3 regions of the Xenorhabdus santafensis genome follow, and region 3 is predicted to be linked to each of the others. Evidence: predicted binding sites of a transcription regulator. Region 3 holds the regulator's gene; each other region holds the start of a gene.
The links. The regulator sigma-54, encoded in region 3, starts transcription at its own class of promoters, with help from an activator protein. The targets are predictions, from matches to a motif close to GTTGGCACANNTTTCGCTNT.

Region 1 (3,288 bases), on a different contig from region 3:
CCGTATGCAGGCGCTGCGGTTAGATGGGGTTTTATTAAGGCCGTTATTGAGTTTCTTTTCTACCGCAATATTGTGTGGTTTGCTTTTATTGTTTGGAATCGAGGGAACGGAAGTTATTGGTATTGGTGTTCTTTATGCCTTTATCAACTATCTGGGGCGATTAAATGAACCTCTGATTGAGCTGACTGCGCAGCAATCTTTATTGCAGCAAGCTGTGGTTTCAGGTGAGCGAGTTTTTGAGCTGATGGATAGCCCACAGCAACAATACGGTAATGATCAACACGCATTGGCAAGTGGTCAGATTGATGTTGAAAACCTGAACTTTTCTTATAGGAAGGACAAACGAGTCTTGAGTGATATCAACCTGCATGTTCCTTCATGTGGATTTATCGCCTTGGTTGGGCATACAGGAAGTGGGAAAAGTACCTTGGCTAATTTAATCATGGGCTATTATCCATGGCAGGATGGCGAAATTTATCTTGATGGGCGCCCGGTATCTTCACTTTCTCATGCTGTATTGCGAAATGGTGTGGCTATGGTACAGCAGGATCCTGTCGTTTTAGCCGCTTCATTTTTTGACAATATTACCTTGGGGCGGGATATCAGTGAGGAGAAAATCTGGGAAGTGCTGGAATTGGTTCAACTAACGGAATTTATCCGTAATTTACCTGAAGGCTTGAATTCCAGACTTGGTGAACAAGGCAATACGCTTTCCGCAGGGCAAAAACAGCTTTTGGCAATGGCTCGGGTTTTAGTGCAGTCGCCACAGATCCTTATTCTAGATGAAGCAACCGCAAATATTGATTCGGGAACTGAGCAGTCAGTCCAAAAAGCGTTGAATATGATCCGCAAACAAACAACATTAGTCGTTATTGCCCACCGGCTTTCAACTATCGTTGAGGCGGATTCCATATTGGTGCTGCATCGTGGTGCAATTGTAGAGCAAGGGCAGCATCAACAATTATTAGCAAGACGTGGACGTTACCATCAAATGTACCAACTCCAGCAGGTTGGAGAGACATTGAATGAACCTGTGCACATTTAGAGTGCATATAGGGGGTAGCGGCTGTTCGCTGCTCCCTTTTTTATCCTTCCTTACTGACACCCCTTTAAATAACCGTCTGATTAAAAGCCATTTTTAATTTTTGGCATATCCTTTGCAATATACCCCTAGTAAATAGCTTTTGTGTGAACACAGTGAAAGACGGGGGAAATATGAAACTAATCACTATCATCATAAAGCCATTTAAGTTGGAAGAAGTAAGAGAGGCTCTGGCTGAAATAGGCATACAAGGGATGACTATGTCGGAAGTAAAGGGCTTCGGGCGCCAAAAAGGCCATTCTGAGCTTTATCGGGGAGCTGAATATAACGTCAGTTTTTTGCCCAAGGTTAAGATTGATATTGCCATTAATGACGAGCGAGTTGAAGAAGTGGTCAATATTGTTCAACAAACTGCCTTTACGGGAAAAATGGGGGATGGGAAGATTTTTATCTTTGAATTACAGCAGGCTATCCGGATCAGAACCGGTGAAATAAACGAAGCCGCCCTCTAAGGGGAGAATGAAAAATGAAAAAACAATTTTTATTCATAATTGGTATTGTGGCCAGTTTACCTTCATTCGCCTTTGCTGCGGGAAAAAACTTCGATAAGGCAGATACAGTATTTATGCTGGTAAATACTGTACTGGTTCTTTTTATGACAATTCCCGGAATAGCTCTGTTTTATGGTGGATTGTTGCGACGTAAAAATGTTTTGTCACTGATGTCACAAGTACTTGTCAGCTTTTCTCTGGTTTATGTACTTTGGGTTATTTATGGTTACAGCATGACTTTTGAGGCCGGTAACCGTTTTTGGGGTGGATTAGGCCAATTTATGCTGAAAAACATCACTATTAATGATTTAAGTGGCAGTTTCTACCAGTTAATACATGTTGTTTTCCAGGGCGCATTTGCCTGTATTACTGTCGCCTTAGTGGTTGGAGCCTTGTGTGAAAGGATCCGTTTTTCAGCATTGTTGATTTTTAGCGTACTGTGGCTGACTGCATCTTATATCCCCATGGCGCACATGGTATGGGGAGGCGGCTGGCTTGCCAAGGATGGTTCTTTGGATTTTGCTGGTGGAACTGTTGTGCATATTAATGCGGCAGCGGCAGGTTTAGTTGGGGCATATTTACTTGGAAAACGCTCAGGCTTTGGGCGAGAGGCTTTTAAACCCCATAGTTTGCCGATGACGTTCATTGGTACGGCCATCCTATATATCGGCTGGTTTGGTTTTAATGTGGGATCGGCTGGGGCTGTAAATGCGATTTCGGCATTGACGCTGGTAACTACAGTAATAGCCACAGCAGGAGCCGTGTTATCGTGGGTTTTCTCCGAATGGCTTTTCCGTCAAAAACCCTCTCTTTTAGGTGCGTGCTCTGGGTGTATTTCAGGTTTGGTGGCAATCACACCGGCTGCGGCAACAGTGGGCATTGGTGGGGCTTTAGCTATAGGGTTGATTGCCGGAGTTGCGGGCTTATGGGGAGTGGTGATATTAAAGCGCTGGCTACGTGTCGATGATGTCTGTGATGTATTTGGTGTGCATGGCGTATGTGGCATTGTGGGGTGTCTTTTGACGGGGATTTTTACGGCGGCTGATTTAGGCGGGACTGGCTTTGCTGAAGGCATGACCATGCTGAAACAGTTAGAAATGCAAATTATCAGTATATTAGTCTGTATCGTCTGGTCATCTGTGGCAGCGTATATTTCATTTAAGATTGCGGATAAATTGGTTGGTTTGCGTATTAGTGTTGAGTCAGAAAGAGAAGGATTAGATATTACTTCGCATGGTGAAAGTGCTTATAACTGATATAGCTCCCATTTTCACCATTGCAGCCGTATGAGATGAAAGTACTTTTTCTGGTTGTTGTACCGTAATAACAGGCAAAGGTTATATAACCACCAGTGGTCAAATGCTGGCTTAATTGTGTTCGCTGTTGTTATTACGGTACGTAATGCCTCACATTACAGTTTGCGAATGACCCCTTCCTGAACAGCAGAAGCGATGAGTAAGCCTTCTCGGTTGTAGATTTGCCCACGAACGAAACCACGAGCGCCTGATGCCGATGGGCTTTCGATGGCATAGAGTAGCCAGTCATTCATATCGAAAGGGCGGTGGAACCACATTGAGTGATCAATTGTCGCAACTTGCATATTACGTTCCATAAACCCAACTCCATGGGGAAGCAAGGAAGTCGGAAGAAAATGGAAATCTGACGCATAACCCAGAAGACAGCAATGAATTAATG
Region 2 (3,288 bases), on a different contig from region 3:
TGGAACTATCCAGTTAGATTATACTTTCTCATATAATGGAAAGATAATGCATAGCAAGGTATGGTCAGCTGAGATTGAAACCCAACAATAAGATCAATTACCGATAAAAATGTATTGATATATCCAGGCTATCATCTAAATGATAGCCTGAATGAAAAAAACGCATCATAAGCATCAAAGTATATACAGAAAATTCCTAACATAACGACATTAACACTTTAGTTAAAAAACATCGACATTATATTTTTATCATCTATAGACAAATGAGGAAAATATGAATAACTATACGGTAGATGATATAGACCTAAAAACGTTAAGATTAGATATCGATTCCCCTTTTCTAGCAATCCCTTTAGCATCTGGGACTTATCCTAAAAATATATATACTAAAGTTACAACCACTGTGAGAGACAAATATGGAACTCCATTAAGAAAGGCAAAAATATTTGTATCATCACTGGATGAATTGCAATTTGATGCAGTGACAATATATGATCGCGATAATACAACAAAAATAAAAATACAACCACAAGGGCAATACAAAGGTTTTATTGTTGAAACAAATGAAAGTGGCAATATTCTATTTTTTGTTCATCCCATAAAATCAGTAGGTTCAAAACTTAATTTATTTGCACAAATATTAGGATTGACAGACCCCATTGCTGCAATGCATACAATATATATTGTTGATAAAAATTTAGATGAGCTTGAAGAAAAATATCCTGAACCACAAATATTAAATCTTTTGGGACTTGGTTTAAAATCGGATGGATCAAGTAAATTTTATGTAAAAATTAGTTATGATAATCCTAAAAGTGGAGATTCCATTCTATTTTTTGTAAACAAAGAATATACTAAGAAAGTTATTAAAATATTACAAGGGAGTGATTTACAAAGTTATTTTGAACTACCTTATATCATATTTAATGAAAATAAATTATTACATTTAAGTTTTGTAGTCATCAAAGAAATAGGAAGTATAGATAATTATAAATCCAGGCCATTAACCTTCACTTATAAAGGCAGGCCAAATAAGCCTTGGACAGATGTCATTAGAACCTATGAAGCATGCACAGTTTACAATTCGTCTGGTCGTGGCCCTATGGATCAATATAGTATAATTAATGACGATGCTATACTTACAGCCACAACAGATGATCCAGGGTTATTTGTCAAGGTAACGGGAACCAATGATCCCACTGACACAAGTAAAGTGCCTTTTGGTACTGAAATTAAATTAAATTTATACATTACTTCCAGCACCAGAACGTTCATAACGTCTTTTACAGGTCGAGTACCAACTAATCCCGATGATGAAGGAGGGAAGACAGCTACATTAACAATTTCCATCCCCTATAATCTTTTAAATAATAATCTGGGTTATCAAGATGGTAATGACGGACTAATTTTCTTTGATTATCAAATAGGAAATGATCTTGATCCTGATGTTGTTTATGGAAACATTTGGCAGGGTTATATAGATACTTACCCTTAATAATGATTTAAATTAAGGTAACTAAGGGATTAACTATCTATAGAAATTTTCTGCATTCAGATAAAAACATAGGTGCAGAAAAGTGAATTTATCCCCGTCTAAGTGACGGGGATTTACAGCATTTTGGTAAATAAACAAGTTACAGACACTCCCTATTTGAATCCCCCAAATTACGCACTTTATTTTTATTCCAGAAAATGCGTCTAAAAAACGCGCTGTTATCCTAATGATACGCCCTATTGCACCATAATGATGCAACTATAAACTTGACGCTCTCCAATTTGGTGCAAGCGCCGTTAAAATCGTTTTTTCATCTGTTTATTTTTCGATCCATCTAGGTTGTACGTGCTGATCTTAAAGGCTTTTAAAAAGTTGGCACACTTTTCGCATTTCTTTTTGCAATAGAAATCTCGTAAAAATTGACTGTACAGAGATATACAGTAGCCCAGAATAAAACAGTAAATTTTTTGCCCCGTTTTATCCGGCTGATGCAAACCAGGAGAACTCAGTATGTCCGTTGAACATGTTTTATCCATGATTGAAGAACATCAGGTGAAGTTTATTGACTTACGTTTTACTGATACCAAAGGTAAAGAACAACATATCACCATACCTGCCCATCAAGTTGATGAAGATTTCTTCGAAGATGGCAAAATGTTTGACGGTTCATCTATCGGTGGCTGGAAAGGCATCAATGAATCTGACATGGTACTGATGCCGGATCCAAGCACGGCTATGCTTGATCCTTTCTTCGACGTGACCACGCTTATTCTGCGCTGCGATATTCTGGAGCCGGGCACAATGCAGGGCTATACCCGCGATCCCCGCTCCATTGCTAAACGCGCAGAAGATTTTCTGCGGGCCAGTGATATCGCCGATACGGTTTTATTCGGCCCAGAACCTGAATTTTTCCTGTTTGATGACATCCGCTTCGGTACTTCTATTTCCGGCTCGTATTACCATATTGATGATACCGAAGCCGCATGGAACAGCGGAACACGTTATGAAGGCGGCAATAAAGGCCATCGTCCCGGCATCAAAGGGGGTTACTTCCCGGTTCCGCCAGTAGATTCTTCCCAAGATCTGCGTTCAGCAATGTGTCTGACCATGGAAGAAATGGGGTTGGTGGTTGAAGCACATCACCACGAAGTCGCAACCGCCGGGCAAAATGAAGTGGCTACCCGCTTTAATACCATGACCAAAAAAGCGGATGAAACTCAGATTTATAAGTATGTGGTTCATAACGTTGCCCATAAATTTGGCAAAACTGCCACCTTTATGCCAAAACCGCTGGTTGGCGATAATGGCTCCGGCATGCACTGCCACATGTCTCTGTCTAAAAATGGCACAAACCTGTTTGCCGGCGACAAATACGGCGGCCTGTCTGAAACGGCCCTGTACTATATCGGCGGCATTATTAAGCATGCCCGTGCATTGAATGCTTTCACTAACCCAACCACCAACTCATACAAACGTCTGGTGCCTGGTTTTGAAGCGCCTGTCATGCTGGCTTACTCTGCCCGCAACCGTTCAGCCTCTATCCGCATTCCGGTTGTCGCCAGTACGAAAGCCCGCCGTATTGAAGTCCGCTTCCCTGATCCGGCTGCGAACCCTTATTTGGCGTTCTCCGCACTGTTGATGGCAGGGCTTGACGGTATTATCAACAAAATCCATCCGGGCGATGCCATGGATAAGAACTTGTATGATTTACCGGCAGAAGAAGCACAAGAGATCCCAACCGTCGCCTCTTCTTTGGATGAGGCCTTGGCTGAGCTGGATGCAGACCGTGAATT
Region 3 (3,288 bases):
GGAACAGTAGCTGTGGCGAGAAACTGTCAGGTAATTGCGTTAGGGCTTCTTCGAAAATCTCGGGTGATTCCGGCATGTTCCTGACATCAATGCTCACCGCCGCCGAAATATCACGTTCAGCCAACGTACTTGCCAGTTCTGGCAGCAATACGACCGGCAGATTATCTACGCAATAGAAGCCCATATCTTCCAGTGCGCGTAGGGCGACAGATTTTCCTGAACCTGAGCGACCACTGACTATCATCAGCACCATGAGGTGACTCCCTAAATGTTTATAATTGTATTATACCTGCCGTATTTCAAACCGCAGCTTGAAATCCCTTAAGTATAACTTTTTATTATTCAGTAATAATTTTATATAGCTCTTCATCACTCTGAGCTGAGCGCAGGCGGCGGCAGAGATTTTTATCTGCAAGGCGCTTTGCTATTAATGATAGTGAGTGTAAATGGGTTTGGCACTGGTCTGATGGCACCAATAAAGCGAAAAGCAAGTCAACAGGTTGATTATCAATAGCATCAAAGGTAATAGGTTGCTCCAGATGCAAAAACACGCCGACGGCATTATCTGAACATTCTTTATCGAGTTTGCCGTGGGGAATGGCAATTCCGTTTCCAATACCGGTCGTGCCCACTTTTTCGCGGGTCAGGATGGCTTCGAAAACGACATTTTCCGGTAATCCAAGCTGTTTGGATGCCAGTTCACTGATAATCTCTAAAGCCCGTTTTTTACTCGAACAAGGTACGTTGTTGCGTGTACATTCGGGTGAAAGTACTGAGCTTAGTGGTAAATCTGTTTCGTTGTTCATTTCTTTATTCACTTAGAGCCTGAAAATACCAGATGCCGGATTGTGGGACATCTGGTATTGATACACTGGGCTATAGTAGGAGCTACAGATAGAACAGTGGCTATTTTATGACGGCCCCGTTGCCTGAAAGCGGTTAATGTTGTCTCAATTTACTTTTATGTTTGGTCAATTGACGCGCAAGTTTATCTGCCAGCGCATCAATTGCCGCATACATATCTTCATGTTCTGCGGTTGCATGCAACTCACCTCCGTTAATGTGCACGGTGGCTTCGGCGATTTGACTCACTTTTTCCACTCGGAGGATGACCTGAATAAGGTTAATCTTATCGAAATATTGATCCAGTTTTCCGCATTTTGCTTGCACAATATTGCGTAGTGCATCTGTGATTTCAAGATTGTGGCCTGTTACATTGAGTTGCATAGTGTTTTCCTTCTCTGAGTTGCTCAAACCAGCGTTTTGCGTTGGTTTGAAGGAGGGATGGATAACGACTCTCTATATTTTGCGACAGTCCGGCGCGCCACTTGAATGCCCTGTTCCGCCAGTATACTGGTCAATTTGCTGTCACTCAGGGGCTTGGCCGGGTTTTCTGCCGCGACAAGTTTTTTCACCAAGGCACGTATTGCGGTTGAAGAGGCTTCACCTCCGCTGTCAGTGCTGACGTGACTGGAGAAAAAATATTTCAATTCAAAAATCCCGCGTGGGCTATACAGGTATTTCTGTGTCGTCACGCGCGAAATGGTGGATTCATGCATGTCAATCTGGTAGGCAATATCGGCCAGTACCAGCGGTTTCATGTGTTCTGCACCATATTCAAAAAAATCTTGTTGCCGCTCAACAATGCAGCCAGCAACTTTCAGCAATGTTTCATTGCGGCTTTCGAGGCTTTTTATCAGCCACTTGGCTTCCTGCAAATTATTGCGAATAAACAGGCTGTCACTTTCATTATGGGTCTGTTGCCCCAATGCTGCATAATGTTGATTGATGCGCAGACGGGGAATGCTATCGGTATTTAACCTGACTTGCCAACTTTCATTTTCTTTCTGTACCAATACGTCCGGGATTACATATTCGGATTCACCCGTATTGATCATTAACCCCGGTTTCGGTTCCAGTGATTGGATGATATCAATCGCACCTTTAAGAGTACTTTCTTTTAATTTACTTTGACGCAATAAATTACGAAAGTCTCGATTACCCAGCAGTTCAAGGTAGTTAGCGGCAATCAGCTTGGCTTCGTTGAGATGAGTTGTCTCAGGCGGAAGCATTGCCATTTGGATCAGCAGGCATTCACGCAGGTCACGCGCCGCAACGCCGATTGGATCAAAATGCTGTATGCGTTTGATAACGGCTTCGACTTCTTCCAATGTGAGTTCATCATCACCAATACTGGCAAGGATCTCTTCGGCGGAAACTGTCAGATAGCCGCTATCATCAATGGCGTCAATTATTGATGTGGCGATTGCGGCATCTGTTTCGGTGAAGGGGGTCAATTCTGCCTGCCATGTCAGGTAATCTTGCAGGGTTTGGGTGGTTTCTCCCTGATAAACTGGAAAGTCATCAGCGTAGTAATCACTGTGCGACCCCGAAGGTATGCCGGCGCTGTAAATTTCATCCCAGCTGGTATCCAAGGGCAGCTCTTTCGGCATCTCTTGCTGTTCAAGCGCTTCCCGGGTATCCATCACTTCAGCTTCATTCTCAGGAAGGCTCTGGGTTTCTACTTCGCTATGCTGCTCATCCTGTTCAAGTAATGGATTGGTTTCCAATGCCTGTTGGATCTCCTGCTGAAGTTCGAGCGTGGAAAGTTGCAACAAACGGATAGCTTGCTGGAGCTGGGGTGTCATCGTTAATTGCTGACTGAGCCTGAGTTGCAAACTTTGCTTCATAGCGTTACCACTTCTCCTTTATCTGGCTTGAATGATCCCTGAAAGTGCGCCTGACAGATAAATCAAGATTAAAGACGGAAACCTTCTCCCAAGTAAACGCGTTTGACCTGTTCGTTATTCAGTATTTCATCAGGTGTGCCGTGAGCAATCAAGTGACCTTGGCTGACGATATAGGCATGTTCACAAACATCCAGTGTTTCGCGGACATTGTGGTCAGTAATCAATACTCCCAGCCCAGAATCCCGTAGGTGTTGGATGATTTTTTTAATATCCAGAACGGAAATGGGATCTACGCCCGCAAAAGGCTCATCCAGCAGGATGAATTTTGGATTGGCAGCCAGCGCACGGGCGATTTCCACACGGCGGCGCTCACCACCGGAAAGCGATTGCCCAAGGTTATCACGCAGGTGAGCGATGTGAAATTCTTCCATCAGCTCTTCGGCACGTTCCTTTCTTTGTTCATGATTGAGATCTTTGCGGATCTCTAGAATCGCCATCAAATTGTCGAATACGCTCAGGCGGCGGAAAATAGAGGCTTCCTGTGGCAGATAGCCGATTCCGCGGCGGGCACGTTCGTGCAGTGGCAGCAGGCTGATGT

Region 1: a site for sigma-54 is predicted at 1,145-1,164, ahead of glnK (P-II family nitrogen regulator). Genes of this name have one in related genera too.
Region 2: a site for sigma-54 is predicted at 1,867-1,886, ahead of glnA (glutamate--ammonia ligase). Genes of this name have one in related genera too.

Annotation. Positions count from the first base shown of each region.
Region 1 is NZ_VCDN01000044.1:42,849-46,136, forward strand. It holds gene FE392_RS11525 (SmdB family multidrug efflux ABC transporter permease/ATP-binding protein) at 1-1,045, shown strand, start outside; gene glnK (P-II family nitrogen regulator) at 1,216-1,554, shown strand; gene amtB (ammonium transporter AmtB) at 1,569-2,849, shown strand; gene tesB (acyl-CoA thioesterase II) at 3,005-3,288, opposite strand, start outside.
Region 2 is NZ_VCDN01000011.1:113,569-116,856, reverse strand. It holds gene FE392_RS02225 (hypothetical protein) at 1-91, shown strand, start outside; gene FE392_RS02220 (hypothetical protein) at 275-1,495, shown strand; gene glnA (glutamate--ammonia ligase) at 2,006-3,288, shown strand, end outside.
Region 3 is NZ_VCDN01000060.1:35,469-38,756, reverse strand. It holds gene rapZ (RNase adapter RapZ) at 1-253, opposite strand, end outside; gene ptsN (PTS IIA-like nitrogen regulatory protein PtsN) at 339-806, opposite strand; gene hpf (ribosome hibernation promoting factor) at 940-1,227, opposite strand; gene rpoN (RNA polymerase factor sigma-54) at 1,251-2,690, opposite strand; gene lptB (LPS export ABC transporter ATP-binding protein) at 2,759-3,288, opposite strand, start outside.